3 regions of the Kutzneria sp. NPDC052558 genome follow, and region 3 is predicted to be linked to each of the others. Evidence: riboswitches for the same ligand, from Rfam matches in the RefSeq annotation. Region 3 holds a riboswitch; each other region holds the start of a gene.

Region 1 (10,394 bases), on a different contig from region 3:
CCAGCCGCTCCACCTCGGCCATGTCCACGTGGTAGTCGGACTCGCTGACGTGGTAGGCCACCACGTCGTAGAGCTTGCCGGAGAAGTTGATCCGCATGCCGTGCGTCAGGTGCCCGCCGTGGGCCAGGTCCAGCCCGAGGATGGTGTCGCCCGGGTCCAGCAGCGCCATCATGGCCGCCGCGTTGGCCTGCGCCCCGGAGTGCGGCTGCACGTTGGCGTGCTCCGCCCCGAACAGCGCCTTGATCCGGTCGATGGCCAGCTGCTCGATCACGTCCACGTGCTCGCAGCCGCCGTAGTAGCGCCGGCCCGGATAGCCCTCGGCGTACTTGTTGGTCAGCACCGAGCCCTGGGCCTGCAACACCGCCAGCGGCGCGAAGTTCTCGCTGGCGATCATCTCCAGGGTGCCGCGCTGGCGGGCCAGCTCGGCGTCCACCGCCGCGGCGACCTCCGGGTCCAGCTCGGCCAGCGGCGCGGTCAGCTCGACCGGCGTCACTCGCCCTCCTTGATCAGCGCGCCGTACTCGTCGGCGTCCAGCAGCTCGTCGGCCGGGCCGTCCAGGCGCACGGTGAACAGCCAGCCCTCGCCGAACGGGTCGTTGTTGACCACGGCCGGGTCGTCGGTCACGGCCTGGTTGACGTCCACGACCTCGCCGGTGACCGGCGCGAACAGGTCGCTGACCGACTTGGTGGACTCCAGCTCGCCGCACGGCTCGCCGCCGGTGATGGTGGCGCCGGCCTCGGGCAGCTGGACGTAGACGATGTCGCCGAGCTGCTCGGCGGCGTACTCGGTGATGCCGACCCGGGCGATGCCGTCGGAGATCGACACCCACTCGTGCTCGGCCGTGTAGTTCAGGTGGTCAGGGACGGTGCTCATGCTCTGGAGGCCTCTCAGGACGAACGACGGTAGAACGGCAGCTCGACGACGTCGACGGGGGTGATCGTGCCCCGGATGTCGACGGCGAGCGCGGAACCGGGGACGGCGCGGTCGGCGTCGACGTAGGCCATCGCCACCGGATGGCCCAGCGTCGGCGACGGCGCGCCGCTGGTGATCTCGCCGATCCTCGCACCGTCGGCCGGGTCCACGACCGGGTACCCGTGCCGCGGCGCGCGCCGGCTCTCGGTGACCAGGCCGACCAGCTTGCGCTCGGGCGTCACGGCCGAGGCCTTGGCCAGCGCCGCGCGGCCGACGAAGTCGCTGGGCTTGTCCAGCTTGACCACCCGGCCCAGGCCCGCCGCGTACGGCGTGAGGTCGGTGGACAGCTCGTTGCCGTACAGCGGCATGCCGGCCTCCAGGCGCAGCGTGTCGCGGCACGACAGTCCACACGGGAGGACCTCGCCGGCCGCGGCCACCGCCGCCCACACCGCCTCGGCGTCGTCCGGGGCCACGAACAGCTCGAAGCCGTCCTCGCCGGTGTAGCCGGTGCGGGCCAGCAGCGCGGGCCGGCCGGCGACAGTGGTCGGGTAGGAGGCGTAGTACTTCACGGTGCCCAGGTCGGTGGGCGTCAGCGGGGCCAGCAGCGCCACCGCACGCGGGCCCTGAAGGGCGATCAGCGCGTACTCGGTGGAGGCGTCGCGCACCTCGGTGTCGAAGTCCTCGGCCCGGTCGATCAGCTCGCCGGCCACCAGGGCGGCGTTGCTGGCGTTGGCGACCACCATGTAGTCCTGCTCGCCGGTGCGGTAGACGATCAGGTCGTCGAGGATGCCGCCGTCGTCGGCGCAGATCATGGTGTAGCGGGCGCGGCCGACGCCGATGGCCGAGGCGTGCCCGACCAGCGCGTAGTCCAGGGCCTGGCCGGCCTGCGGGCCGGACAGCAGGATCTCGCCCATGTGGGTCAGGTCGAACAGGCCGGCGCCGGTGCGCACGGCGTTGTGCTCGGCCACGTCCCCGGTGTAGCGCAGCGGCATCTGCCAGCCGGCGAAGTCGGTGAACTTGGCGCCGAGCCGCTCGTGCACGTCGTGCAGCGGCGTTCGGCGGATGTCGGTGCCCATCAGGAGACCCCTCGTGTGGTGGAGTGAGCCTCCCCCTCTGTCATGGGCCTGAGAGTTTCACCGGGCCAGGCCGGCTTTCCCCTTGGGCGAGGCGCGATGGGCACGCCTGCTTTTCAGAGTCGCCTGTCCCGAGCGGTAGGGGGGCCTGAGAGATTCCGGGGAGGATTTGCTCCTTCGGCGCCTGCCCGACATCGACAGGTCTCTCCCGCACGGTATGAGCAGCGAAGATGTACTTGTGGCGGCCACCGTATGAGGAAGTGGCCGCCACGGTCAAGATTCCAGGGCTTCGCCCGGGTTCTCACCCCTTCAGATCACACCCGATCGCATGGCGTACGCCACCGCGTGCGGGCGGTTGCGCAGACCCAGCCGGTTCATGACCGCGTAGACGACGTTCTTCACGGTGCGCTCCGAGTAGGAGAGCTTGGTGGCGATCTGGGCGGTGTCCCAGCCCTCGGCCATCAGCCGCAGCACGTCGATCTCCCGCGGCGCCAGGCCGGAGGCGGTGAGGCCGTTGGGCCGCAGCACCTCCTTGTGCAGCCGCTCCACCTGCGCGAGCAGCGAACCCAGCAGCGTGGGCGGCATGTCCCCCATACCCCGCTTCGCCGCCAGCACCGCGTGCACCAGGCGCTCGCCGCTGGCCGCCGCCTTCGGCAGCACCGCGACCACGCCGCACTCCACGGCCGCCAACAGGTCGGCGTCGTGGAACCGGTCGGTGACCAGCACGATCTTCACCGGCGTCGCCTCGGCGGTCCGCCGCAGCAACCCCATCACGTCAGCGTTGACCGCGTCCGCGCACACCACGAACACCTGAGCCTCGGACAGTCTGCGTTCCGGCACCACCTGGAGCTCGGCCCGCGCCCGAAGGCAGCTGATCGCCCCGGCCAGGGTGATCGGATCGCCCGCGTGGACGGCTACCCACACTCTGTCCATGGTGTCCTCCTCGCTGTGTACCCCCAGGAACACACTCTGCAACGACCTTCTTCAGAGGATCTTCACGACGCCTCCATGTCGTAGAGAAAGTCCTGACCAGCGGTTTTGCCGAAGTCCACTCGAACGGGCTAGGCCTTCAAGGGAGAAACGTGCAGCCGATCGCCACGATCGGGCAGACTCCGCGCCTCCCGGGCCGGGAAGTTCCTGGTTGCGCGGGGACCGTCTCAAGTAGGCTGCCGGCATTCCCCCGCGCGAGCAGGAGGAGCCCTGTTGGTCGTCGAGGATGCCGCCGCCACCGTCTCCCGGACCACCGCCGAACGGGCACGACTGCCCGAACTCGCCGAGGTTCTCGCCGCCTGTGCCGGCCATCTGTCCGACGAGCTGCTCACCGCCGCCCGGTTCTGGCTGGCCGAGGGCCGGCATCTGGACGTGGCCCGGGCGGTGTCCTTCGCCGTTGTCCATCTACACGTTCCGGTGACTGCGCAGCACCACCGCGCGTTGGTCGACGCACTGGTGACGGGCGGTCATGATCCTGTCGCAGTCCGTGGCGTCGAGCCGGCCCGCTGGCCGCCGGCGCTGCCGTTCACCTTCGTCGACGGCGGCTGGTCCGGTGATGATCGGATGGATGAGGCCGCGGTCGGCGCGGTGGCCGGCTATCCCGGCGTGCACGGCATCTGGCGGGCCTGGCGGATGCCGCTGGACGGCTCGCCGTGGCCGGCCCCCAAGCGGGTCTACCTGGTGCAGGCCGGCGAGCAGGTGGACGTGGTCGCGGTGACCGCCCGGGCCCAGCGGGCGCTGGCCGCCGCCGGCGAGCCCGCCCCACAGGTCGAGGCCTACCCGGTCGGCTCCCGGCTGGCCGCCTACCAGCTCACGGTGCGCCGCAACGGGCTGCTGCTGTGGACCTGTCAGACGTCGAATGTGGACCAAATCACACCTTGACGCGTCGGGTCTGTTCCTTCTTGCGCGTGGACCAGGAAGAATGGCGGCGGGGGTACGACCCCGGCCAGACCAACCATCCGGCCGGGCTGGGGAGGATGCTGGATGTCCGACAACGGTGTCCGCGGCGCTGTGCTCCGGGTGGCCCTGCTGGGCCCGGTGCGCGGCTGGACCGGGGACCGGGAGTTGGAGCTCGGCGCGCCCATGCAGCGCGCGCTGTTCGGTCTGCTCGCGCTCAGTCCCAACCGGATGGTCGCCCGCTCGGAGCTGATCACCGCGCTGTGGGGCGAGGCGGCCCCGGCCAGCGCCGAGGGCAGCGTGCACACCTATGTGGCCGGCCTGCGCCGCGCCCTGGAGCCGAACCGGACACATCGGGCCCCGTCGACCATGCTGGTCAACGCCGGGCCCGGCTACCTGCTCCGGATGGAGCCCGAGGACCTGGACGTCACCCGGCTCAACGCCCATCGCGAGCGGTCCCGCGTGCTGCGCGGCGACGGCCGGCGCGAGCAGGCCGCCGCCGAGCTGGACGCCGCGCTGGCCCTGTTCCGCGGCACCCCCTTCGACGGCCTGTCCTGCCCGTACGTGGAGCAGGAGCGGCCCCGCCTGGCCGAGCTGCGGCTGCTGGTGATCGAGGAGCGGGCCAGCCTGATGCTGGAGCTGGGCCGGCACCACGACCTGGCCGCCGAGCTGCCGGCGCTGGTCCGCGAGCACCCGCTGTGGGAACGGCTGCGCGGGCTGCTGATGATCACCCTCTACCGCTGCGGCCGGCAGGCCGACGCGCTGGAGGCCTACCAGGAGGCCCGCCGGGTGCTGGCCGAGGAGCTGGCCATCGAGCCCTCCCCGGAGCTGCGCCGGCTGCACGGCAAGATCCTGCGCAACGACCCGGAGCTGGCCGCGCCGCAGCCGGCCCGGCCCACCGCCGAGACCGCGGGCGGCCCGGTGCCGGCCCAGCTGCCGCACGACGTGCCCGGCTTCACCGGCCGCGCGGCCGAGATCGCCGAGCTGGACCGGTTCCTGGACGAGACGTCCAACTCGGTGCTGATCTCGGCCATCGACGGCGCCGGCGGCATCGGCAAGACCGCGCTGGCCGTGCACTACGCGCACCGCATCACCGACCGCTTCCCTGACGGGCAGCTCTACGTCAACCTGCGCGGCTTCGACCCCAAGCTGCCGCCGCTGATGCCGGTGGACGCGCTGGGCTCGCTGCTGCGCGGGCTGGGCGTGCCGGCCCGGCAGGTGCCGGCCGACCTCGACGACCAGGCCGGCATGTACCGCAGCATGGTGGCCGGAAAGCGCATTCTCGTCGTGCTGGACAACGCCGCCAGCACCGACCAGGTGCGGCCGCTGCTGCCCGGCTCGCCGTCCTGCGCGGTCATCGTGACCAGCCGCAACCGGCTCAGCGGGCTGGTGGCCCGGGACGGGGCCCGCCGGATCACCCTGGACGTGCTCAGCACCGAGGACTCGGTGCGGCTGATGGCCGGCATGCTCGGCGACCGCCGGGTGGCGGCCGAGCCGCAGGCCGTCACCGAACTGGTCCGGCTGTGCGGCCACCTGCCGCTGGCGCTGCGCATCGCCGGCGACCGGGCCGCCACCCATCCGCACCTGATGATGTCCGACCTGGCCGGCGACCTGTCCAACGAGCGGGACCGGCTGGACGTGCTCGCCCCCGACGACGACGAGTCGACCGCCGTGCGGGCCGTGTTCTCGTGGTCGTACCACGCCTTGAAGCCCGACTCCGCCCGGGCGTTCCGGCTGCTGGGCCTGCATCCCGGGGCCGAGTTCAGCACCACCGCCGCCGCCGCGCTGACCGGGCTGCCGGTGCCGATGACCCGGCGGCTGCTCACCGACCTGACCGACCGGCACCTGCTCGGCGAGGTCGACCGCGACCGCTACCGGCTGCACGACCTGCTTCGGGTGTACGCCGCCGAGGAGGTCGAGGCGGGCGAGGACGAGCGGGACCGGTCGCTGGCCGTGCAGCGCATGGTCGACTGGTACCTCTACACCGCCAGCAACGCCGACAACGGGCTGCGTGGGCAGGCCAACGACATGCCCATCGGCAACCCGCCGCGGGAGTGCGCCCCGCTGCCGTTCGGCGGCTATCTCCAGGCGCTGCAATGGTTCGACGCCGAGAACGAGAACCTGGCGGCCCTCGACCGGCTCGCCGGCGAGACCGGCCAGCACCTGGCCGCGTGGCGGCTGGGCGTGGTCGTGTGGGAGTACCACCGGCTGCGCCGGGACTTCGACCAGCTCATCACCTACTCCCGGGTGTCCGTCACTGCCGCTCGGGCCCTGCGGGATCCCATCGGCGAGGCCCTGGCCCAGAGCTGCATCGCCGCCTCCAGCGCGCATCTCGGCCGTGAGGCCGAGGTCCTGGCCACCCTCAAGCGGATGCCGCCCGTCGAGTACGGGGCCGAGGACACGCACCGGGAGATGAGCACCCTGTCCAACCTCGCCGAGGCCTACCGCGGCATCGGCATGATCGGCGATGCCCTTGCCCACTACCGCAAGGCCCTCGGTCTGGCCCGCATCGCCGGAAGTCGTTGGCACGAAGGCGATCTGCTCCGGGGGCTGGGCGAGACCTACCTCCAGCTCGGCGAGCTCCAGCACGCCCTCGACTGCTGCCGCTCGGCACTGACCATCTTCCGTCAGCTCGGCGATCTCTACGCCCAGAACTCCGTCCTGCAGAACCTCGGCGGCACCCTGCTCGCCCTCGGCCGCCACGACGAGTCCGTCGGCTCCTTCGCCGACGCCGTGGCGATCGCCCGCCGCATCGGCCACCCCCACGCCGTAGACCAAGGCCTGCAAGGCCTTGCCGCCGCCAAGGCCGAGGCCAGCTAACCCTCCACTGTGGACCGGTCGGCGTTGGCGTTGATGGCGTCGTGGACGTACTGCGACAAGCCGGGGACCATGTCGTCGTAGTTCTTGCCTCGACGGTCGTTGGCGCGGTAGTGCTCGGCCAGGCCGCGGTGGGTGGAGTGGTCGCAGTCGTGGAACCAGTGGTCGGTGTGCTTTCGGTGTTGCTCGGCCAGATCCATCGCCACGGGGTCGGTCGCCGGGACGCCGCGGAGCATCGCGTCGGCCAGCCCCTGGTTGATCTCCGCCAGCTCCGCGCGGAGGGTTTCCCAGTCCTGCTGGGTGTAGCTGGCAGTCCGCTCCTGGCGTTGTGCGAACTGCTCGGTTTCGCCCCAGGTCTGGCGGGCGTCCTCAGCGTGGGCGACGAAGTTGTTGTCCCCGAACACTTCTCGCCGCTGCTGGGGAGTGAGGCCGATGCCGGCCCGGCGGGCGGCCAGCTCCTCGTCGATCACGGCCAGCATCGCGGTGAAGCGGGCGATCCGCTCGGTGAGCAGTTCTCGTTGCCGTTGCAGGTGATCGGCGTCGGTGGTGCCCGAATCCGCGACTATGTCCCCGATTTCCACGAGCTCCAGGCCGAGCTCGCGGTAGAAGACCACCCGTTGCAGCAGCCGCAGGTCCTCGTCGGAGTAGAGCCGGTAGCCGGCCGGGCTGCGGCTGCTCGGCCGGACCAGGCCGATCTGGTCGTAGTGGTGCAGGGTCCGCACCGAGACCCCGGCGAGGTCGGCCGCCGCGCTGACTGTGTGTTCGCTCATGGGCACCACTGTGCGGCCTCACGTCGCGTGAGGGTCAAATCCGCTTGCCCGCATCCCCACAATGGGCGCATGACGACTCTCGCCCCGCTGTCGATGTGCTCCCTCTCCGCTGTCGCGGGGCGGGGCCAGCAGCAGCGCTGCCGCCGGGGAGGCGCGACGCCGCCACGCCGGTGATCGCGGCGTTGGTGGCCGGGCTGGTCGCCGGCTACGGCATTGCCATCCCGGTCGGCGCGGTCGGCGCCTACCTGCTCGCCCTGACCGCCCGGACCTCGCTGCGCATCGGCGTCGCGGCCGCCATGGGCGTCGCCACCGCCGACGGCCTGTACGCCCTGATCTCCACGCTCGGCGGCTCCGTGCTGGCTCCGCTGATCCAACCGGTCACCGGCCCGCTGCGCTGGATCTCCGCCGCGGTCCTGGTCGTGCTGGCCGTCCGCGGCGCGATCAAGGCCCTCGGCAGCTACCGCCGACCGGCCACCGTGGACCGGGAGCTGACCGATCCGGTCCGGGCCTACGCGGTCCTGCTGGGCATCACGATGATCAACCCGACGACGCTGATCTACTTCACGGCGCTCGTGCTCGGCGGCCCGGCCACCGGGAACGGCCTGGTCTTCGTGCTGGCCGCCTTCGCCGCCTCGGCCAGCTGGCAACTCCTGCTGGCCGGCGGCGGCGCGCTGCTGGGCCGCCTGCTGACCGGCCCCCGCGGCCGCCTCGCCACCGCCCTGGCCTCCAGCGCGGTGATCGTCGGGTTGGCCGTCGGCCTGGTGGTCAGAGCGTGATGCCGCGGGCGTTGAGCCAGGGGACGGGGTTGATCTTCTTGCCGCTCGGGTCCCAGACCTCGAAGTGCAGGTGCACGCCGGTGGACTCGCCGCGGTCGCCCATGCGGGCGATCTGCTCGCCGGCCCGCACGTGCTGGCCGACGTGGACGGAGAAGGTGTCCATGTGGCCGTACACGTTGATGGTGCCGTCGGCCAGCCGGACCCGCACCCAGAGGCCGAAGCCGCTGGCCGGGCCGGCGTCGATGACCACGCCGTCGGCGGCGGCGACGATCGGGGTGTCCATCACGTTGGCGATGTCGATGCCGTAGTGGAACGCGCCCCAGCGGCCGCCGAAGCCGGAGGTGAAGGTGCCCTGGGCGGGCTTGACGAACAGCGGGCGGTGCTCTTCGGCGTACTTGGCGGCCGCGGCGGCGGCCAGCTCCGAGGTGACCTTCTCGCTGGCGGTGAGCTTCTGGGCCTCGGTGGCGGCGTCGCCACCGCGCACGATGGGCAGCACCTCGGGCGCGCCGACGGCGTCGCCGCCGATGCCGAACGCGGCGTTGGCGTCACGGGTGTCGGCCAGCGGCCGGACACCGTCGGTGGTGTGCGAGGGGGTCAGGGTGCCGCCGTAGGCGGCTGCCGTGAACGCGCCGAGCGCGACGGCGGCGACTGCGACGCGGCCGCGCAGCGCGGCCGGGGGTGCGGGAAGCCGGTGGGAGCCTCGGGTGCGCGGGGTCGGCACACGGGGCGCCTCGTTGTGCTCGACACGCCTCGGGGTTGGCGCGGTGGAGCCTTTCGAGCCGCCGGGGGAGCGGTACTGCGTCAAAGCCTGCCCTTCCGCCTCGGGGAGCCCGGTCACGCCGCGATCCGGGCGGGGGTTCCCGGACGGCCGCTTCGGGGTGGCGGCCGCGTGTCGCGTATGTGATCGGACCGTGACAACGGACCGCGAGAAGGTAACGAAGACGATCCCCTAGGGGCAAGCCCTGGCCCGGGCCCTCGCTCGAACGGGTCTCAGCTGGACAGCACGGACGAGGCGCTATCACCGTGCGTGTACGGCAATGTGCGGAGAGGGTCGTACCCGCTGGTAGCCCGTTCGGACCGACGGTCGTGCACGCGAACGAGGCAGTCCGCGACCAGGCGCGACGCGCGCGAGTCCACGGGCAGAGCCCAGTGACCGACATCACGCAGGCAGTGCTCCTCGATGTCCAGATCCGGGTGCGTGAGCCGGGCGTTGGACTGGGGCAGCACGATCTGGTCGGCGGGTGTCCACACCGACACGAACTTGGTCCGGCAGCCGGGCGCGGGCTCGTCCAGCTCGTCCAGCAGCGGCGACCCCGGCCGGAGCTGCTTGGCCAGCCCGGTCGGCAGCAGATAGGCCGCGACCGTGCCCCGGTGCGGCGTGCCCAGCATGACCAGCGTGTCGACCCGCTCGTCGCCGCCGCGCCGCTGCACGTAGTAGCGCGCGATCAGGCCCCCGAGCGAGTGCCCCACCACGTGCACCCGGTCCGACCCGGTCAGCTCGCAGACCTGCTCGACCTGCTCCCCGAACATCGACGCGGCCGTCCGCACGTCCCCGGTCACGGCGGTCAGCACGCTGTAGTTGACCGCGTGCACCACCCCGAATCCCCGTCGGCGCAGCGCGGCTCCCAACACCGTGAACACGGACCGGTTGTCGCCTATTCCGTGCAGCAGCAGGATGGGGGTGCCCGCCGCGTCCAGTGCCGAAACCAGGAGTCCGCGGGCCTGCGGGGACATGGCGTCGGTCCGGTAGTGGACGTAGGGCCCGTCCGGGTGGAGGCGTTCGGCCACCGCACCCCAGGGGTAGAGTGCGGCGTGCGCGGCCAGCCATGCCGATTCGACGGCAACACCCCGTAGGATGCTGGCCAGTCGACCGAGCACGCCGTTACCCATAGGTGTGACGGTAAATTAACTGTGCAACTTTTGCGATACGTATCAGTTCACGATTAGTCATCTCCTTGCTACACACTGCCCGTCCGTGCGGTGTTGTACGGTCGCCTCCGTGAGTGAGCGGCCGAGGTCCCCACACCCACGTCTCGCCGATCGGCGGGCCGCGCGTGGCAGCGAGCCGGAACCGGAGCTGGAGCCGCTGGACACGAGCCTGCGACCGGCGGTCGCGGTCGCCGCGGCCGGTGCGGTTCTGCAGGTCGTCGGCCTGATCC
Region 2 (9,230 bases), on a different contig from region 3:
CCCCCTTGGGGGAACACTTCGTCATGCTCGACCCGGAACCGGGCACCGCTGAGATCGCCATCGTTGGGCCTCCTGTCTGGTCTGTCGGCCGGGACCTGCCCGGCTTCTCCGACAACCACCACTTTCGGCCGAAAACGAGGACGGGAGCACCACACAGCGGGACATCTCAGGACGTCTCATATACGTTGAAGACGTCCCTACTCGTCACAAAGGGAGTGGCCGTGCCGAACGAGCGACTACGAGACACCTTGCTGCGCAACGGGTTGAGCCTGGAGCAGGTGTCTAAAGCGACCGGGGTCGACCCCAAGACCGTGGAGCGGTGGATCACCAAGGGGCGGACGCCCTACCCACGCCATCGGCACACGATCGCGTCCATGGTGCGGGAGACCGAGAACTATCTGTGGCCCGAAGCCGTCGCCCCCGAACGCAAGGTGGAGATCGCCGGTTCCGAGGTCCTCAAGGTCTATCCCCACCGCAACGCCATCCCCGCCGATCTGTGGGACCGGCTGATTAAGGACGCGGCCGAGCACGTCGAGGTGTTGGTCCACGCGGCGTTGTTCCTGGTCGAGCGCCCCACCTTTGTCCGGGATCTTGCCGACAAAGCCGCCAACGGCGCGCGGATCCGACTCCTCTTCGGCGACCCTGCCAGCCGTGAGGTTGCCCGCCGCAGCGACGAGGAACAGTTGGGCAAGGGCACTCTCGGGGCACGCATCCGCAACGCACTGGCCTTCTACCGGCCGCTCCTGGACGTCGATGGCGTGGAGATGCGGTTCCACAAGACCACGCTGTACAACTCGATCTTCCGCTCCGACGACGAGATGATCGTCAACACGCACGTCTACGGGTTCCAGGGCGCTCACGCACCGGCCCTGCACATCCGGCGGCTCTCTGCGGGCGACCTGTTCGAGACCTACTCTGAGAGCTTCGAGACCGTCTGGACCCAGTCGAAGCCCGCGACCTTCTAGGGAGCCCCATGGCACGCGTGGACCACTTCCACGACCCGAACGCCCCCAAGGCCAACAGCATCGCTATCGCCGTCAGCGCCTTCGTCCTGGACGACGCCGGCCGCCTGCTGATGATCCGCCGTACCGACAACGACCTGTACGCCATCCCCGGCGGTCAGCTCGAACTCGGCGAGACCCTGTCCCAGGCCGCCGTCCGCGAGCTGCGCGAAGAGACCGGCATCGACATCGAGGTCACCGGCGTCATCGGCCTGTACTCCAACCCCGACCACGTCATCGCCTACGACGACGGTGAGGTCCGCCAGGAGTTCTCAATCTGCTTCCGCGCCCGCCCCGTTGGCGGCCAGCTGCGCACCAGCAGCGAGTCCAAGGAAGTTCACTGGGTCGACCGCGAGCGGTTGGATGAGCTCAACATCCACCCGTCGATCCGCCTCCGAATCGAACACGGCTTCCAGCCTGATCGACCACCTTACTTCACCTGACCGGCATCCATCGCCGTGTCCGAGTCTCAGCTTCGGCACAGTAACTCTAGTAGGTCCATGACACGCCGCAAGCACGACGGTACGCTGGCCGCCCAAGTGTCGACAGTATGAGGTCAAATGACAACCGAAGATGAAGATCTAAAGGAAACACCCAACAATAGCAACGAGGTTGTCGACGAAGCGGAAGAGTTGGCCAATAGCGTCGGAAACCTTGAACCGATCTCATATTTTGGCACCGACTTCGACGTTCACGGCCTCGTACGCCGATTGAATCTTGGCGAAGTTATAGTTCCAAACTTCGACCCAGAGCCCGAATCCGAGTCTGACCTATCCGGCTTCCAGCGCAAATTCGTATGGAAGAAACTCCAGATGGATAGGTTTATCGAGTCACTACTACTCGGCTTCCCCGTCCCTGGGATATTTCTTGTACAACAAAGTGACAAAAAGTTGCTCGTACTGGACGGGCAGCAGCGACTTCGAACTTTGCAGCGATTCTACAGAGAGCAGGTTAGTAGCGAGGTCAGCTTCAAACTCGAAACAGTCGGCGATCAGTTTAAAGGCCTTACCTATACCACACTCGAGGACGATCAGCGTCGAACGCTCGACAACACATTCATTCACGCGACGATTATCAAATACAATCCCGATCTGGGTGGCGACGAAAGTGTTTACTCGCTTTTCGAACGCCTGAATACGGGGGGCACAAACCTCTATCCGCAAGAAATTCGAGTAGCACTGTACCACGGCGCACTTGTCGAGCTCCTCCGAGAGCTAAACAGCGATCCGAATTGGCGAAGCATGTTTGGACCGCCTTCTGATCGCTTGAAGGATCAGGAGATAATCCTACGCTTCCTGGCCCTATGGAAAGAAGGTGACGTCTACAAGCGCCCGCTTAAGACGTTCCTAAACGCGTTTCTAGCACGACATCGAAACCTTGAGGGTCTCGACAGAGAGCAGCTTGCACAAATGTTTCGAAGCGTGTGCGAGGTAGCAAACTCATCAATGGGCAGGTCAGCCTTGCGTGCAGGCATTCAAGTGAACGCCGCTTTTGCGGACGCAATCCTGGTAGGACTAGCCGCCCGACTAACAGAGGGAGATATTCGCGACCACCCCGCGATAAGGGCAGCCAGAGAAGCTCTGATCGATGATCCGGAATTCCAAAGCGCTATTGCTCGCGCTACGGCCGACGAGGAACGCGTAAGTCGGCGCCTCAACCTTGCAAGGGCGGCGCTTCGGAACGTGCAATGAATAAGCGACTCGCGGCGCACTCCACAAGCGCAAGATGGAAGATAGGAAAGCTGCGCGATGATCTCGACGGGTTGTACGTACGAGCAGACCCTCGTTCTATCACGGACCCGGAGGTCGCTAGCGATCTCGGCCGCTACCTTTGCGTGCGAGTATCCGGATACCTAGAACAGGCCTCCGGTGTAATACTACGAGACTACTGCGAAAAAAATTCCTGGGGATTGGTCCAATCATTCGCACATTCATGGTTAGACAAGATGCCAAACCTGAGCGCAGATGCTCTAATCAAGTTCGTTAAGCGTTTTAGCAGCCAGCACGCCGGCGAGCTCGAGGTTTTTCTCTCGACCGAGGAACGCGGAACCACACTAAACGCTCTCGTAGGAATCCGCAACGACGTCGCACACGGCAAGCAACAAGGCATTTCACGCGAGCAAGCCTGGCGATATCTTGAAGTTGTGGAACAAATTGTCAATTGGCTACTTGATCAGTTCGACTCGATGAACAACGAGTCATCAGCTTGAGCGATCGGAACGAACGATTGCAGTCGTTGCCGAATCTGGCTCTATGGGATCGAGACGCGCCGCCGGCGACGGCGCGTGGTCGCCCTGGCAGGGCCGGTCACCAGGCCGTATGGCCGGAAGGGCCGCCAACGGCCCTCAGGCTTCACCGGGCCGGGCGACCCTTCCGGCCACGGCCACCCGCGCACGCCAGGGACGCCGCCGCCAGCGGCGCGCAAGCCCACAGGCTCACTCGGCAGCTGCGCCAGGCCGTGACGATCGAGCGGCCACGCGACGGCAGAGCCCACGTCGATCGATGCCCACCTATGGCTCCGCGCCAACGGCCAAGTCCCACAATGCAGTCGACGGCAGTGCCCATCCCCCGACGCCCGAGCGTGACAACGGCCGGCAGCACTGTGTCAAGGCGGGAAAGCGTGCCTTGACACGGCACCACCGGCCGCGTGATCGGCTTCGTGTCGGGATGGACGGTGGGGTCTGGGGCGGACCAAGATCAGGCCGTCTCCAGGCCGTCAGACGTCGGGCAGTGCCGAGAAGTACCGAGTACCAACGAAAGACGTCGCCGCAGTTCAGAGGCCGTGATCAGCACTCGATGACGTTCACGGCCAGGCCGCCGCGAGCCGTCTCCTTGTACTTGTCCTTCATGTCGCGGCCGGTTTCGCGCATGGTCTTGATGACCTTGTCGAGGGAGACGAAGTGGGCGCCGTCGCCGCGAAGGGCCATGCGGGCGGCGGTGATGGCCTTGATGGAGGCCAGGGCGTTGCGCTCGATGCAGGGGATCTGCACGAGGCCGCCGATGGGGTCGCAGGTGAGGCCGAGGTTGTGCTCCATGGCGATCTCGGCGGCGTTCTCGACCTGCTCGGGGGTGCCGCCGAGGACCTCGGCGAGGCCGGCGGCGGCCATGGAGCAGGCGGAGCCGACCTCGCCCTGGCAGCCGACCTCGGCGCCGGAGATGGAGGCGTTCTCCTTGAACAGCACGCCGATGGCGCCGGCGGTGAGCAGGAAGCGCACGACGCCGTCGTCGGAGGCGCCGGGTACGAAGCGGGAGTAGTAATGCAGAACGGCGGGCACGATGCCGGCGGCGCCGTTGGTGGGGGCGGTGACGACACGGCCGCCGGCAGCGTTCTCCTCGTTGACGGCCAGGGCGAACAGGGTGACCCAGTCCATGACGCGCAGCGGATCGGTGGCGAAGTGTTCGGCGGCAAGGGTTCGACGCAGATCGGCGGCGCGGCGGCGCACCTTGAGACCGCCGGGCAGGGTGCCCTCGACGGTGCAGCCCCGCTCCACGCACTCCTGCATGACGTGCCAGATGTGCAGCAGACCGGAGCGAACCTCGGCTTCGGAACGCCACGACAACTCGTTGGCCAGCATGACATCGCTGATGGACAGGCCGGATTCCCGGGTCCGGGCCAGGAGTTCGTCGCCGGAGAGGAACGGGTGGGGCAGCGGCGTCGAGTCCTGTTTGATGCGGTCGGCGCCGGTCGCGGTCTCGTCGACGATGAAGCCGCCGCCGACGGAGTAGTAGACGGCGGCGTCCAGCTCGGCGCCGTCCGACCCATAGGCGGCGAAGCTCATGCCGTTGGGGTGCAAGGGAAGCGCCTTGCGGCGGTGCATGATCAGGTCGGTGTCCTCGACGAACTCGATCTCCCGGGAGCCGCCGAGCAGCAGACGGGAGGACGACCGGATGCGGGCGACGCGGTCGTCGGCGTCGGTGGGGTCGCAGAGCTCGGGCTGCGAGCCTTCGAGACCGAGCATGACGGCCTTGGGGCTGCCGTGCCCATGGCCGGTGGCGCCGAGGGAGCCGAACAGCTCGACGTGCACGCGAGCGACGGCGTCGAACCGGCCGGCGGCGCGCAGGCGTGAGACGAACATGCCCGCGGCCCGCATCGGGCCCACGGTGTGCGAGCTGGACGGGCCGATCCCCACCGAGAAAAGATCGAAAACACTGATGGCCATGGCGGACTCCGGGGTCGTGCCGACGAGGGACGGCTCCCCCTCTGTCATGGGACCTGAGAGCTTCGCCGTCACGACCGCGACAGCTTGCACCGTGGGTGGCATGCACGACCGCGCACGCTGCTTTCCAGAGTCGCCTCGCCCGGCCGGTCTGGTTGCCTGAGAGTGTGCGGGGAGGCTTGCTCCTTCGGCGCCCCGGCATACGCCGAGGGCTCTCCCGACCGGGCTGTGTGCCGAAGGCACGCGGCCTGTGTGGAATTGTTGCCCTCACTGTAAACGACGCAGGGAGCGGCTGATGCGGTTCGGCGCCAACTACACGCCCAGCAAGCACTGGTGGCACACCTGGCTGGACTTCGAGCCGGACTCGATCCGCCGGGACCTGGACCAGCTGGCCGGCCTCGGCCTGGACCACGTGCGGGTGTTCCCGATCTGGTCGGTCTTCCAGCCCAACCGCGGCGTGGTCCGGGAGAAGGCGGTGGAGCAGCTGCTGGAGCTGGTCCGCATCGGCGCGCGAGCCGGCCTCGACGTGACGGTGGACGGCATCCAGGGCCACCTGTCCAGCTTCGACTTCTACCCCTCGTGGACGCAGACCTGGCACCACCGCAACGTCTTCACCGATCCCGACGTGCTGGAGGGCCAGATCCTGCTGCTGCGCACCCTGGCCACGGCGCTGCGCGGGGAGCCGAACTTCCTGGGCATGACGCTGGGCAACGAGATGAACAACCTGGTGGCGCACAACCCCTGCACGCCGGCCGAGGTGGACGTGTGGCTGGACCGGCTGCTGGAGACGGTCAACGCGGCGGACCCGGACCACCCGCACTGCCACTCGGCCTTCGACGACGCCTGGTACGTCGACGACCACCCGTTCACGCCGCTGGCCAGCGCGACCAAGGGCGCCATGACCACCGTGCACCCCTGGGTCTTCACGCTGAACGCCGCCCGTCGTTACGGTCCGCAGTCGACGGAGATCCATCACCTCGCCGAGTACGGCACCGAGCTGGCCCGTTCCTACGGCACGCCGGACCGGGTGATCTGGGTGCAGGAAGTGGGCGCGCCGGCCCCGCACATCCCGGTGGAGCACGCCGTGGAGTACGCCGAGCACACCATTGGCAACGTCGCTACCTGCACAAACGTCTGGGGCCTCACCTGGTGGTGCTCGCACGACGTGAGCCGGAAGTTCATCGACTACCCGGAGTTGGAGTACGGCTTGGGCCTGTTCGACGCCGACGGCAACGCGAAGCCGCTGGCCAAGGCCGTCGAGAAGGCCGTGCACGCGGAGTTGCCGAAGCCGGTGGAGCGGACGACGGCGCTGCTGTTCGACGGCAAGCGCAGCGACTCGGGCCCGGGTGGCCGCTTCTTCGAGGCCTGGATGCGGCTGGCGGCCGAGGGCCGGCGGCCGGCGATCGTCCAGGAGACGACGCCCGAGTATCTGGCCGCCCGGGGCGTGACCGAGGTCTTGACAGTGTGAGCCCAGCCACCCCAGGATCGATAGTGATCCGATGACTGACCCGCGCCAGGCCCCGGTCCGCCGCCCCTGCCCCTGATACATCGGATCTCTATGCCGCCGGGTGCCCTCGACGCTGGAGGGCTCGATGACGACCTTCCCCAGACGGACCGCCCTCGGCCTGGCCCTGGGCGCCACCGTGTTGGCCACGATGACCGGCACGGGGACCGCCTTCGCTGCGTCCAGCGCACCGAATCCGGTCCCCGTCCCACTGGACGGCCTGTTCGACAACGACGGCATCGACACCGCCACCACCCACGACGGCGACTTCGACGGCTCGGGCTACACCTTCCCGGCCGAGGGCCTGCCCACCGGCCAGGTCACGGTGGACGGCGTCCCGTTCGCGTTCCCCACCGCCGCCGGCAAGAACAACATCGTCGCGATGGGCCAGCAGATCCCGCTGCCCCAGGGCCGCTACGTCACGGCGCTGTTCCTCACCGCCTGCTCGTACGGCGCGACCGGCGGCACGGCGACCGTGCACTACGCCGACGGCAGCACCAGTGAGGCCCAGCTCGGCGGGGCCGACTGGTACTCCGGCAGCGGCCAGCTCGTCGCCCCCTTCCGCTACACGCCGGGCGGCGGCGCCGACCAGAACCCGGTGTCGATCAGCGTCTCCCAGGTCTGGATCGACCCGAACCGGGACGCGGTGGCGATCACCCTGCCGACCACCAGCCCGGCCGTCGAGGGCCGGTCCAGCCTGCACGTCTTCGCGCTCAGCCTGCAACCGGTGGCGGTCGGCAAGGCGGTGGCGTTACGCGGCACGAAGTCGACGACCAGCCTGCTCACCGACGCCGGCCCGCAGGTGGTCGAGGCGACGCTGGTCAACCTCGGCACCGAGTGGATCACCCCGCAGGACCGGCTCACGATCTCGGTGGACGTCCAGGGCGGCCGCACCGTCGCGCCGGCGACCGTGGACTGGCTCGCGCCAGGCGACGAGGCCAAGATCCGCATCGGCATCCGCAAGGACCAGAACGTGGACGATGGCACGACCGTCAGCGGCACCGTCGCGGCGAAGTCCACAAAGGACACCCTGGCCAGCGCCCAGACGCCGATTCTGTTGGGCGTGCCGGATTATCAGCCGGCCGACACGTCGCTCGGCACGCACCAGGCCCCGTACTGGTTCCAGGACGCCAAGTTCGGCATCTTCATCCACTGGGGCGTCTACTCGGTGCCGGCCTGGTCGCCGCCGGGCAAGCAGTACGCGGAGTGGTACTGGGACTGGATGCAGGACCCGGCCAACGCCGTATACGACTACCACCGCCAGACGTACGGGGAAAGCTTCGACTACGACGACTTCATCCCCCAGTTCAAGGCCGAACGCTTCGATCCCCTCGATTGGCTCAACCTGTTCGTCGAGGCCGGCGCCCGCTACTACGTGCTGACTTCCAAGCACCACGAGGGTTTCGCCCTGTGGGACTCCAAGGTCTCCGCCCGCACGGCGGCCAAGCTGGGCCCCAAACGGGACCTGGTCAAGGCCCTGTTCGACGCGTCCCGCAAGCACACTCCCCAGCTGCGCAACGGTTTGTACTTCTCGATGCCGGAGTGGTTCAACCCGGACAACCCGTGGATGGGTCACCCGCCGCGCAATCCGTACACCGGCGCGGCCGTGCCCTACACCGGTTACGCCAGCGGCCGCGACTTCGTGCTGGACTACCAACTGCCGCAGATGCTGGAGCTGGTGCACGGCTACGACCCCGACGTGATCTGGTGCGACATCGGCGGCGTGAACGACAGCCGGCGGCTGATGGCCGAGTACTTCAACCACGCCAAGGACCGGCCGCGGCCCAAGGACGTCACGATCAACGACCGGTCGGGCATCGCGGTGCACGACTTCACCACGCCGGAGTACACGACCTATCCGAACACCGTCGTGGCCAAGTGGGAGGCCAGCCGCGGGCTCGATCCGCGCAGCTACGGCTACAACCGGGCCACCCCCGACGACATGTACATGACCGCCGAGGAGGTCGTGCACACGCTCGTCGACATCGTCAGCAAGAACGGCAACTTCCTGCTCGACATCGGCCCGCGGGCGGACGGCACCATTCCCGAGATCATGCAGACCCGGCTGCGGCAGACCGGCGCGTGGCTCAAGGTCAACGGCGAGTCGATCTACGACACCTCGTACTGGTCCCGGCAGGCGCAACTCGGCGACCTGCGGTTCACCACCAAGCGCGACGCCTTCTACATCAGCTCGCTGACCAAGCCCGGCAGCAAGCTGACGGTCAGCGCCCCGGTGCCGATCCGACCAGGTGACAAGGTCACGATGCTCGGCTACCCGACGCCCCTGACCTGGACGACCACCGGCGCCTCGCTGGTGATCGACGTGCCAGCGGCGGCTGCGGCAGCGGGCCAGCACGCCTGGGTCTTCAAGATCAGCAGGCGCTGACCGGCCAACCACACCACAGGCCAGTCCGGCAGACCCACCCATCAGGCCTGTCCAGCAAACCCACCCATCAGGCCTGTCCAGCAGACCTACGCATCAGGCTTGTCCAGCAGGCCTACGCATCAGGTCCACCCAGCGGGCCGGCTGTCCACCAGGCCTCCCCGCCCGGCCGCCAACACCCCAAGG
Region 3 (10,394 bases):
GTCGGGACGATGTACGACAACCTCGATCGGGAGGCGCGCGCCGCCGGGCTACCGCTGCACTGGCCCGCGCGGCTGCCAACACTCGGAGAGCGCTCTCCGTGGCCGAATGGATCCGCCACGCCACACCCCGCGCCATTCCCGCCTCCTCGATGTCGTTTCGGTGACGCCCGCCCAGCCTCTCCCGGCGCCTCGCCACAATCGCCGGTGAGTTGATGACGGGGATGTGCAGCCGCCTATCGCATCGGAGGCAGAGGGTGAGCGAGGGGCGCGGGAGGTTGGCGTGGGCGATGGGAGGCGCGTGGGTACCGATTCGGGGGATGGCGGGGATGGGGAGTGGTCTCGTGGAGAAGACGAGGGCGAGAGGGGGTGCGAGGGTTCGGGGCTGAGCAAGGTGCTGGGGGATGACTGGCTCGGGGAGGGAGAAGCGGAGGACGGGCGGCCCGAGAGGCGGCCGACGAACTGGGAGAGCGCTCTCCGAGGGTCACGTGGGCTGGGGCGGTTGGCAGCGGTGTTGGTGGTGCTGGTGGGACTGGCGGCGGTGGGGGTGGGGGCGCAGCGAGGGGTGGATGGGGAGCGGGACCAGGCGGTGATCGGGAAGGTCCTCAGCCAGGTGAAGGATTTGAGGGCGAACGATTCGGCGCTGGCGGCGCAGCTGGCGGTGGCGGCGTATCGGCTGGAGCCAGGGGAGGAGAGCAGGAGGGCGGTGCTGGGGATGCTCGCCACGCCGTACGGGACGAGGGTGGCGGGGGCGGGTGCGGAGGCCTTCAGGCTGGCGGTGAGCCCGAACGGGCGGCTGCTGGGGGTGGCCGAGGGAAACGAAGTGCGGCTGTGGGACATCGGCGACACGGTTCGGCCACAGGCAAGGGAGAGCGTCAGCACGAAGTTTCCCGTGTATGCGCTGGCGTTCAGCGCGGACGGGCGGACGTTGGCGACGGCCGGGCCGGACAGGGCGGTGTTGGTGTGGGACGTCAGCGGGGCGAAACCGTTGCTCAGGGCGGATCTTCCGGGATTCGGCACGGTGGAGTCACTGGCGTTCAGCCACGACGGCCGGCTGCTCGCGGCGGGGACGGAGCAGGGATCGGTGCAGGTGTGGAACGTGGAGGGCACTGGAGAACCGCGTCGCGGGACATCGGCCACTGTGGACGGTGAGGTGCGGTATGTGGCGTTCAACGGCGTCGATCACGTGCTGGCCGTGGGCAGGGTGAATGCGGCTGGGGCGGTCGCCGAGCTCAGGGATGCCGATGATCCGGGGCGGTTGTTGGGGTCGCTGCCGGTCACCTCGTCCGAAGGGTGGGTCATGGCCTTCTCGACGGACGGGAGGGCGATGGCGGAGGGGAATGTCGACAGCGGGGTCAGGTTGTGGGACGTGGGCGACCGGAGTGCGCCGAAAAACGTTGCGACGCTGACGGGTCCGGTCGGTGGTGTCCGGTCGCTGGTGTTCAGTCCGGACCGTGGCACGCTGGCGGCCAGTGGCGCCGACGGCAACGTTCTACTATGGACGATCACGGATCCGGCGCGGCCGACAGTGCAGCCGCCTCTCAGTGGAATGGGCGCCAACGTCTCAGGACTGGCGTACCTGCCGGATGGCCGCACCATGGCTGTGGCGGGCGATGACGGCTCCGTGAGACTGGAGCGGTTGGCGGACTACACGTTCTCGGCGCGCACGGGTGGCATCGTCACGTCGCTGTCGTTCAGTCCGGACAGCAAAACCCTTGTCGCTGCGGAAGATTACCGGCGCGGGGTCGAGTTGCGTGATGTCGCGGATCCGTGGCACGTGTGGAGTGCGCCGGCCGATGTGGGCCCGGACGCCCGGGTGTTGCTGGCGCCTCGGGGCAACCTCATGGTCATCAGCGATGCGGGTGGCTCGACAACCCTGTGGGACACAACGGATATCCGCCGGCCGGCCAGCCCGGCGCCGCTCGTGCCGTATCTGTCCACGGCAAACGGTCCGCTCGCGGTCAGCGGCGACGGCCGCATCCTTGCCGACGTGGGCTTCGGCAACGTCGGCCTGTGGGATATCGGCAATCAGCAAGCGCCGCAGATGCTGGGCGGACTGCCGCCCGATTCGGAACCGACGACGGCGGTGGCGCTGAGCCCGACGGGCCGCCTCCTCGTGCGGGCCGGGGCCGGCCGGATCACCGCCCTTTGGGACCTGGCCAAGCCGTCCTCGCCCCGCCTGATCACCCTGCTGCCCGGCCTCGCGCCCGGCCCGGTGCGCGCCGTGGCCTTCAGTCCGGACGGCCGGCTGCTGGCCGTGTCGAGCGATGACAACACAGTGCACCTGTGGGACGTCAACGACCTCGCCCGGCCGAGGCCGGTGGGCGTCCTGGCCGGGCATGCCGGCCCGATCAACGCGCTGGCCTTCAGCCCGGATGGCCGGACGCTGGCCACCGGCAGCGGCGACGACACGGCGCGGCTGTGGGACGTGCACGATCCCCACCATTTCGACCTGATCGCAACCCTGGAGGGCCACACCGGCTCCGTCACCGCGGTGGCGTTCAGCCCCGACGGCCGGATGCTCGCCACCGGCAGCAGCGATCGGAGTATCGGGCTGTGGGACACGGACGCCGAGCACGCGGTCGAACGCCTGTGCGCGCTGGCGTGGCCGCGGATCAGTCAAGGGGACTGGGAACGCTATCTCCCGGGCTTCGACTACCGGCCACCCTGCCCGGAATGACCGCCTTGTCGGGATCGGTTGCGGAGAGCGCTCTCCCGGGAGTGGTCACTGCTCCGTACGGGCGATCACGCCACCACGCTGAGTGTCTTTCCTTCGCCTCCGTTTGATCACGATCCAGGTACGGTGGGCACTCCCGGCGGCGGTTCGGCGGCGGCGGGTGACATCCTCGTCGGTGCGGCCGACGCGGCGATGACCAGGAAGAAGGAAGGCTCGTTAGGTGGTTCCACAGGACCTCAGGTACACCCGTGAGCACGAGTGGGTGCAGGTGACGGCGCCGGGCACGGTGCGCATCGGCATCACCGGCTACGCCCAGCAGCAGCTCGGCGACGTGGTGTTCGTCCAACTGCCCGATCTCGGCGCGCGGGTCGCCGCCGGTCAGACGCTGGGCGAGGTGGAGTCCACCAAGAGCGTGTCCGACATCTACGCGCCGCTCGACGGCGAGGTCAAGGCACGCAACGACGAGCTGGACGGGACCCCGGAGCTGATCAACTCCGATCCGTACGGCAAGGGCTGGCTGGTCGAGCTGGGGTCGGTCGACGAGGCCGCCGTCGCGACGCTGCTCACGCCGGCCGACTACACGGAACTCACGGAGCAGGGCTGATGTCGATCTTCCAGAAGCTCTTCGGCTGGTTGGGGAGCCGCCAGGGGCGCGATCAGTCCAGCACGGTAGGTTTGAGCGGTCCCGAAGGATCCACCAGCAGGAGGCGAGCTCAGGTGAGCACGAACGACGGGCCCGGTGTTCCGCCGGAGCAGTCCCCGGAGCGGACCACTGTCTTCCGGGCCGACTTCCTCACCGACGCCGAGGGCGTCGGGGCCCCTGTCCAGGAGCCGGCGGTCGCCGGCGTCGACGCGCTGCCGGCCGGGTCCGCCCTGCTGGTGGTCAAGCGCGGCCCCAACGCCGGTTCGCGCTTCCTGCTCGACCAGGACACCACCAGCGCCGGTCGGCACCCCGACAGCGACATCTTCCTCGACGACGTCACCGTCTCCCGTCGGCACGCCGAGTTCCGGCGTGAGGGCGGCGAGTTCGTGGTGATCGACGTGGGCAGCCTCAACGGCACCTACGTCAATCGCGAGCCGGTCGACCAGGCCGTGCTGGCCAACGGCGACGAGGTGCAGATCGGCAAGTTCCGCCTGGTGTTCCTCACCGGCCCGGGAGCCGGGGGTCAGGGGGGCCAGTGACGGCGGCCGGGCGGCCACAGCGCGACGGACTGAGCATCGGGGCGGTGCTGGCGCAGCTGCGCCCCGAGTTCCCGGACGTGACCATCTCCAAGATCCGGTTCCTCGAGTCGGAGGGGCTGCTGCGCCCGGCGCGTTCACCGTCGGGCTACCGGCAGTTCACGGACGCGGACGTGGACCGGCTCCGTTACGTGCTGGCCGCCCAGCGTGATCACTACCTGCCGCTCAAGGTGATAAAGCAGCAGCTCGACGCGGCATCCGACCCCGACCAGCCGGCTCGCGGCCTGGTCGGGGTCGATCGCTTACCCACGCCTGAGGACTTCGCCGCCGGCCATGAGGTGCGGATGACCCGTGAGGAACTCTTCGCCGAGACCGGCATCGATCAGCGGCTGCTGACCGAGTTGGAGAACTACGGCCTGGTCCGGTCCGGCGCGGCCGGCTTCTACGACCAGGACGCCATGCTGGTCGCGCGCATCGTCGTGGCCATGGGCGAGTTCGGCATCGAGCCCCGCCACCTGCGCACTTTCAAGGTGTCGGCCGACCGCGAGGTGGGGCTGCTGCACCAGATCGTCGGCCCGATGTACCGGCACCGCGATCCGGACGCGCGGGAGCGCGCCGACGAGATCGTTCGGGAACTGGCGTCGCTCTCGGTTGCGCTCCATACACTTCTGGTCAAGACCGGCCTGCGCGGCGTGGCCGGCGGGTGATCTTGGCTACGGTCCGCCCGCAAGCGTCGTGCCCGCATGGCGGGTAGCGTTGAGACAGTCCGTGGGGGATCCTCGTAGGTGCGGGGACGCCGAGGTTCAGCCCGCTGAGGGAGGCGATACCCGATGAGCGAGATGCGCGTCGTCGGAGTTCGGGTCGAGCTGCCCGCGAACAGCCCGATTCTGTTGCTGCGCGAGACCGAGGGGGACCGCTACCTGCCGATCTGGATCGGGAACGCGGAAGCCACCGCCATCGCCATCGAGCAGCAGGGCGTGCGGCCCGCTCGGCCGCTGACCCATGACCTGCTCAAAGAGGTGATCGCCGCGCTGGGCCGGGAGCTCACCCAGGTGCGTATCACCGACCTCCAGGAAGGCACCTACTTCGCCGAGCTGGTGTTCGACGGCGGAATCAAGGTGTCGGCCCGCCCGAGCGACTCGGTCGCGCTCGCGCTGCGCGCGGGTGTGCCCATCCACGCCGAGGAATCCGTGCTGGCCGAGGCCGGCCTCGTCATCCCGGACGAGCAGGAGGACGAGGTCGAGAAGTTCCGCGAGTTCCTGGACTCGGTCTCGCCCGAGGACTTCAGGGGCGCGGAACAGTAGGGCGCTGTCGCGGAGCGGAATAAAAGGCGCTGTCGCGGAGCCGAACGGCAGGCGCTGTCGCGGGAGCCGGAGAGCAGCGAACCTTCACGCCAGGAAGGCCCGATACTGGCGCGGGGCGCAGTGAAAGGGCCTCTCCTGGCGTTTTTTGTGTCATGAAGGGCCCCATACTGACGTTGAACGTGAGGAAGGGCCCCTTCATGACACCAGACGTCATGAAGGGGCCCTTCCTGGCGTTGGGCGAGAGGATCGGTCCCTTGATCATGGGGAAGGACCGACTTTCGGAGGGCGGCGGGGTCACGGCGTAGGCTCTAGGGTGTCCCGATGATCTCCAGTCGGGTTCTCGCGATCGCCGCCGCTGCCGCCGTGCTGTGCCTGTCCGGGGTCGTCTCGGCCAGCGCCGCGCCCACCGTGAACACGCTTGACGTGCCCGTGAAGCCCAAGGCCGTGCCGGCGGCGCCGGCCGACAACCCGGCCTGCGTCTACACCAAGGCGGTGCCGGCCGACAGATTCAAGGGCCTGCCCAGCTTCGACCCGGTGAAGGCGGCCAAGCCGTACACCGCGCGGCTGGTCACCGACCAGGGCCTGATCACCTTCCAGGCGCTGACCGACAAGGCGCCGTGCACCACGAACTCGTTCCGCTTCCTGGCCGAGCACAACTACTACGATCTCACGCACTGTCACCGACTGGTGACCCAGCGGATCTTCGTGCTCCAGTGCGGCGACCCGACCGGCACCGGCAGCGGCGGCCCCGGCTACTCGTTCCCGGACGAGAACCTGACCGGCGCGACGTACCCGGCGGGCACGGTCGCCATGGCCAACGCGGGGCCGAGCACGAACGGCTCCCAGTTCTTCTTCTGCACCGAGGACACCAAGCTGTCCCCGAACTACACCCCGTTCGGACGAGTGACCGGCGGCCAGGACGTGCTGCGCAAGATCGCGGCCGGCGGCGAGGACGACCAGAACAGCACCGGCGACGGCTTCCCCACCCTGCCGGTCGACATCCTGCACGTGCAGATCTCGCCCCGGTAGACACTTACTGTCAACGCTGTCATCGGTTCAGTGACACGCAGTCGTCACCGTGACGACCGCCTCCACATGACGCTTTCGCCGCTCCGCGCGTCGCGTTGACCCGTCCGATGGCCGGACTTACCGTCAGAGGGGAGTCGGCCGTGACGGTGTGAACCCCCATCGTTGCGGCCTTGTGACCGACGGTTCCCCGGAAGGAGGACCGTTGGTTCCGGTCGCCGGTCGTCAGACCGGTCGAGGGGAGGCTGTCGTGGTGGAGGGTGCGCCCGCGCACGCCGGCGCCGGTGAACAGGGAGCCCTGTTCCCGGACGCGTCGGCGCCCGACGAGCTCGTCGGCTATCGGGGGCCCGCCGCGTGCCAGATCGCCGGGATCACGTACCGGCAGCTGGACTACTGGGCGCGCACCGAGCTGGTCGCGCCGACGATCCGCAGCGCGCACGGCTCGGGCAGCCAGCGGCTGTACTCGTTCAAGGACCTGCTGGTGCTCAAGGTGGTCAAACGGCTGCTGGACACCGGCGTCTCGCTCCAGAACATCCGGGTCGCGGTGGAGCACCTGCGCCGCCGCGGCGTGGCCGACCTGGCCCGGATCACGCTGTTCAGCGACGGCACGACGGTGTACGAGTGCACCTCGCCGGAGGAGGTCGTCGACCTGCTCCAGGGCGGCCAGGGCGTGTTCGGCATCGCGGTCAGCGGGGCGATGCGGGAGATCAGCGGCACCATCCACGAGTTCCAGGCCGAGCGGGCCGACGGCGTCGAGCTGGAGCCGCAGGCCGAGGACGAGCTGACCCACCGCCGCCGGACCCGCCGGACCGGCTGAGGGGCCCTACCCCGGGCAGCCGAACGCCGCGGCCGTCGAACGTGATCGAGATGACACGCGGCGACCGAGGCTGGGTCTGGTAACCCGCCCGGGGTAAACTCGGCGGGTAGTCGCACACCCCGTGCGGGAGAGTCCGAGTCGGTGACCAGCCGGTTCGGCGCCGAAGGAGCAAATCCTCCCCGGAACCTCTCAGGCCCCAGGACCGCACGGGACAGACGCCTCTGGAAAGAGGGCGTGGGGTGACACCCGCGTCCCGCCGACGGTGCAAGCCCACCTGCGTGGGTGAAGCTCTCAGGTGCCCGTCACGGGCGGGGACAGAGGGGGAGGGCCAACGGCCCGCGCCCGCTTGCCCCGGAGGCTCAACGCATGACGACTGACCGCATTCCCCTGGCCGCGCTCGAGCACGGCACGCCCTTCGCGGACCGCCACGTCGGTCCCCGTGCCGCGGAGCTCGGCAAGATCCTGGACGTGATCGGCGTCGGCTCCCTGGAGGAGCTGGCCCAGCGGGCAGTGCCGTCGGCCATCCGCAGCGATGCCCTGGCGCTGAGCCTGCCCGACCCGGCCACCGAGACCGAGACGCTGGCCGAGCTGCGGGCGCTGGCCGCCCAGAACCGGCCGATGACCCAGATGATCGGCCTCGGCTACCACGGCACGATCACGCCCGGCGTCATCCTGCGCAACGTGCTGGAGAGCCCGGCCTGGTACACCGCCTACACGCCGTACCAGCCGGAGATCTCCCAGGGCCGCCTGGAGGCGCTGCTCAACTTCCAGACCATGGTCGGCGACCTGACCGGGCTGGACGTGGCCAACGCCTCCATGCTGGACGAGGCGACCGCCGCCGCCGAGGCGATGACCCTGGTCCGCCGGGCCGGCAAGTCGAAGTCGAACAAGTTCGTGGTCGACGCGGACACGCTGCCGCAGTCCATCGCCGTGATCGAGACCCGGGCCGAGCCGCTGGGCATCGAGGTCGTGGTGGCCGACCTGTCGCAGGGCATCGAGGGCCTCGGCCTGGGCGGCGACTTCTTCGGCGCGCTGCTGTCCTACCCGGGCGCCTCCGGCGTCATCCGCGACCACGAGTCGGTGATCGCCGAGATCCACGCCGCCGGCGCCGCCGCGGTCGTCGCGGCCGACCTGCTGGCCCTGACCCTGCTGCGGGCCCCCGGCGAGATCGGCGCGGACGTCGTGGTCGGCACCACGCAGCGGTTCGGCGTGCCGATGGGCTTCGGCGGCCCGCACGCCGGCTACATGGCCGTGCGCAAGGGTTTCGAGCGGCAGCTGCCGGGCCGGCTGGTCGGCGTGAGCGAGGACGCCGACGGCAACCGCGCCTACCGGCTGGCGTTGCAGACCCGTGAGCAGCACATCCGCCGTGAGAAGGCGACCAGCAACATCTGCACCGCGCAGGTGCTGCTGGCCGTGATCGCCTCGATGTACGCCGTCTACCACGGCCCCGACGGCCTGCGGGCGATCGCCACCCGCGCCCACCGGATGGCCACCGTGCTGGCCGCCGGCCTGTGCGAGGGCGGCGTGACCGTCGTGCACGGCGAGCTGTTCGACACCGTGCTGGCCGAGGTCGAGGGCCGGGCCGCCGAGGTCGTGGCCAAGGCCCGCGAGCTGGGCGTGAACCTGCGCCTGGTCGACGCCGACCACGTCGGCATCGCCTGCGACGAGACCACCACCCGTCAGCACCTTTCCCTGGTGTGGCAGGCGTTCGGCGTCACCGTGTCCGATGTGGACGGTCTGGACGCGGACACCGCCGACGGTATCCCGCCCGCCCTGCGCCGCACCTCCGAGTACCTGACCCACCCGGTGTTCCACCAGCACCGCTCCGAGACCGCGCTGCTGCGCTACCTGCGGGCCCTGTCCGACAAGGACGTCGCGCTGGACCGGAGCATGATCCCGCTGGGCTCGTGCACCATGAAGCTCAACGCCACCACCGAGATGGAGGCCGTGACCTGGCCCGAGTTCTCGGGGCTGCACCCGTTCGCGCCGGCCGAGGACGCGGCCGGGCTGCTGACCGTGGTCAAGGACCTGGAGCAGTGGCTGGCCGAGATCACCGGCTACGACGCGGTGTCGTTGCAGCCCAACGCCGGCAGCCAGGGCGAGTTCGCCGGTCTGCTGGCCATCCGGGCCTACCACCGGTCCCATGGCCACGGCGAGCGTGACGTCTGCCTGATCCCGGCCAGCGCGCACGGCACCAACGCCGCCAGCGCGGTGATGGCCGGCATGCGCGTTGTCGTCGTCAAGTGCGACGAGCAGGGCAACATCGACATGGACCACCTGCGGTCCACCGTCGCCGAGCACAGCGCCGACCTGGCCGCGATCATGATCACCTACCCGTCCACGCACGGCGTGTACGAGGACACCGTGCGCGAGGTCTGCGGCCTGGTGCACGACGCCGGCGGCCAGGTGTACGTGGACGGGGCCAACCTGAACGCGCTGATCGGCCTGGCCCAGTACGGAAAGTTCGGCTCCGACGTCTCGCACCTGAACCTGCACAAGACGTTCTGCATCCCGCACGGCGGCGGCGGCCCCGGCGTCGGCCCGATCGGCGTGCGGTCGCACCTCGCGCCGTTCCTGCCCAACCACCCGCTCCAGCCGGCCGCCGGCCCGGAGACCGGCGTCGGCCCGATCAGCGCCGCCCCGTGGGGCAGCGCCTCGATCCTGCCGATCTCGTGGGCGTACGTGCGGATGATGGGGGCCGACGGCCTGCGCCGGGCCACCCTGACCGCCGTGGCCGCGGCCAACTACGTGGCCCGACGGCTCGACGAGTACTTCCCGGTGCTGTACGTCGGCGAGGGCGGTTTTGTCGCCCACGAGTGCATTCTCGACCTGCGCGGCATCAGCAAGGCGACCGGCGTGACCGTGGACGACGTGGCCAAGCGGCTGGCCGACTACGGCCTGCACGCGCCGACGATGTCGTTCCCGGTGGCCGGCACGCTGATGGTGGAACCGACCGAGAGCGAGGACCTGGCCGAGCTGGATCGCTTCTGCGAAGCCATGATCGCGATTCGGCGGGAGATCGACCGGGTCGGCTCGGGCGAGTGGCCGGTGGACGACAACCCGCTGCGCAACGCCCCGCACACCGCGGCCTGCCTGACCGAGCAGGAGTGGAAGCACCCCTACACCCGGCACGAGGCCGTGTTCCCGGCCGGCGTGAACGCGCCGAAGATCTGGCCGCCGGTGCGGCGCATCGACGGCGCCAAGGGCGACCGCAACCTGGTCTGCTCCTGCCCGCCCATGGAGGCCTACCAGAACTGACCCGCCGGTCACGCCACCCGCGAGTCGCGCTCACAGACGTACGACCGGCCACGTACTCGGCGGGTCGCTGCTCGGCGTCTTCTGCTTCGCGCTGCTCACTCTTGGCTGATACCTGTCGACCGCGCGTTCGGTCTGC

Evidence for each region. Region 3 has a riboswitch for glycine ahead of gcvP (aminomethyl-transferring glycine dehydrogenase). Riboswitches for the same ligand answer to the same signal wherever they lie in the genome.
Region 1: another riboswitch for glycine. It lies ahead of gcvT (glycine cleavage system aminomethyltransferase GcvT); the one in region 3 lies ahead of gcvP (aminomethyl-transferring glycine dehydrogenase).
Region 2: another riboswitch for glycine. It lies ahead of ACIG5F_RS23635 (L-serine ammonia-lyase); the one in region 3 lies ahead of gcvP (aminomethyl-transferring glycine dehydrogenase).

The regions. Positions count from the first base shown of each region.
Region 1 is NZ_JBIUAG010000018.1:171,435-181,828, forward strand. It holds gene glyA (serine hydroxymethyltransferase) at 1-493, opposite strand, end outside; gene gcvH (glycine cleavage system protein GcvH) at 490-873, opposite strand; gene gcvT (glycine cleavage system aminomethyltransferase GcvT) at 888-1,988, opposite strand; glycine riboswitch at 2,112-2,206, opposite strand; gene ACIG5F_RS29840 (response regulator transcription factor) at 2,295-2,918, opposite strand; gene ACIG5F_RS29845 (hypothetical protein) at 3,189-3,857, shown strand; gene ACIG5F_RS29850 (AfsR/SARP family transcriptional regulator) at 3,960-6,692, shown strand; gene ACIG5F_RS29855 (MerR family transcriptional regulator) at 6,689-7,459, opposite strand; gene ACIG5F_RS29860 (LysE family transporter) at 7,630-8,235, shown strand; gene ACIG5F_RS29865 (M23 family metallopeptidase) at 8,225-8,956, opposite strand; gene ACIG5F_RS29870 (esterase/lipase family protein) at 9,226-10,125, opposite strand; gene ACIG5F_RS29875 (hypothetical protein) at 10,235-10,394, shown strand, end outside.
Region 2 is NZ_JBIUAG010000013.1:60,571-69,800, reverse strand. It holds gene ACIG5F_RS23655 (DUF5919 domain-containing protein) at 222-965, shown strand; gene ACIG5F_RS23650 (NUDIX hydrolase) at 974-1,444, shown strand; gene ACIG5F_RS23645 (DUF262 domain-containing protein) at 1,562-2,692, shown strand; gene ACIG5F_RS23640 (HEPN domain-containing protein) at 2,689-3,210, shown strand; gene ACIG5F_RS23635 (L-serine ammonia-lyase) at 3,787-5,160, opposite strand; glycine riboswitch at 5,295-5,387, opposite strand; gene ACIG5F_RS23630 (glycosyl hydrolase) at 5,453-6,625, shown strand; gene ACIG5F_RS23625 (alpha-L-fucosidase) at 6,750-9,047, shown strand.
Region 3 is NZ_JBIUAG010000007.1:241,368-251,761, reverse strand. It holds gene ACIG5F_RS15475 (DsbA family protein) at 1-208, shown strand, start outside; gene ACIG5F_RS15470 (WD40 repeat domain-containing protein) at 509-2,677, shown strand; gene gcvH (glycine cleavage system protein GcvH) at 2,895-3,278, shown strand; gene garA (glycogen accumulation regulator GarA) at 3,392-3,856, shown strand; gene ACIG5F_RS15455 (MerR family transcriptional regulator) at 3,853-4,560, shown strand; gene ACIG5F_RS15450 (bifunctional nuclease family protein) at 4,684-5,157, shown strand; gene ACIG5F_RS15445 (peptidylprolyl isomerase) at 5,479-6,186, shown strand; gene ACIG5F_RS15440 (MerR family transcriptional regulator) at 6,434-7,000, shown strand; glycine riboswitch at 7,115-7,215, shown strand; gene gcvP (aminomethyl-transferring glycine dehydrogenase) at 7,367-10,258, shown strand.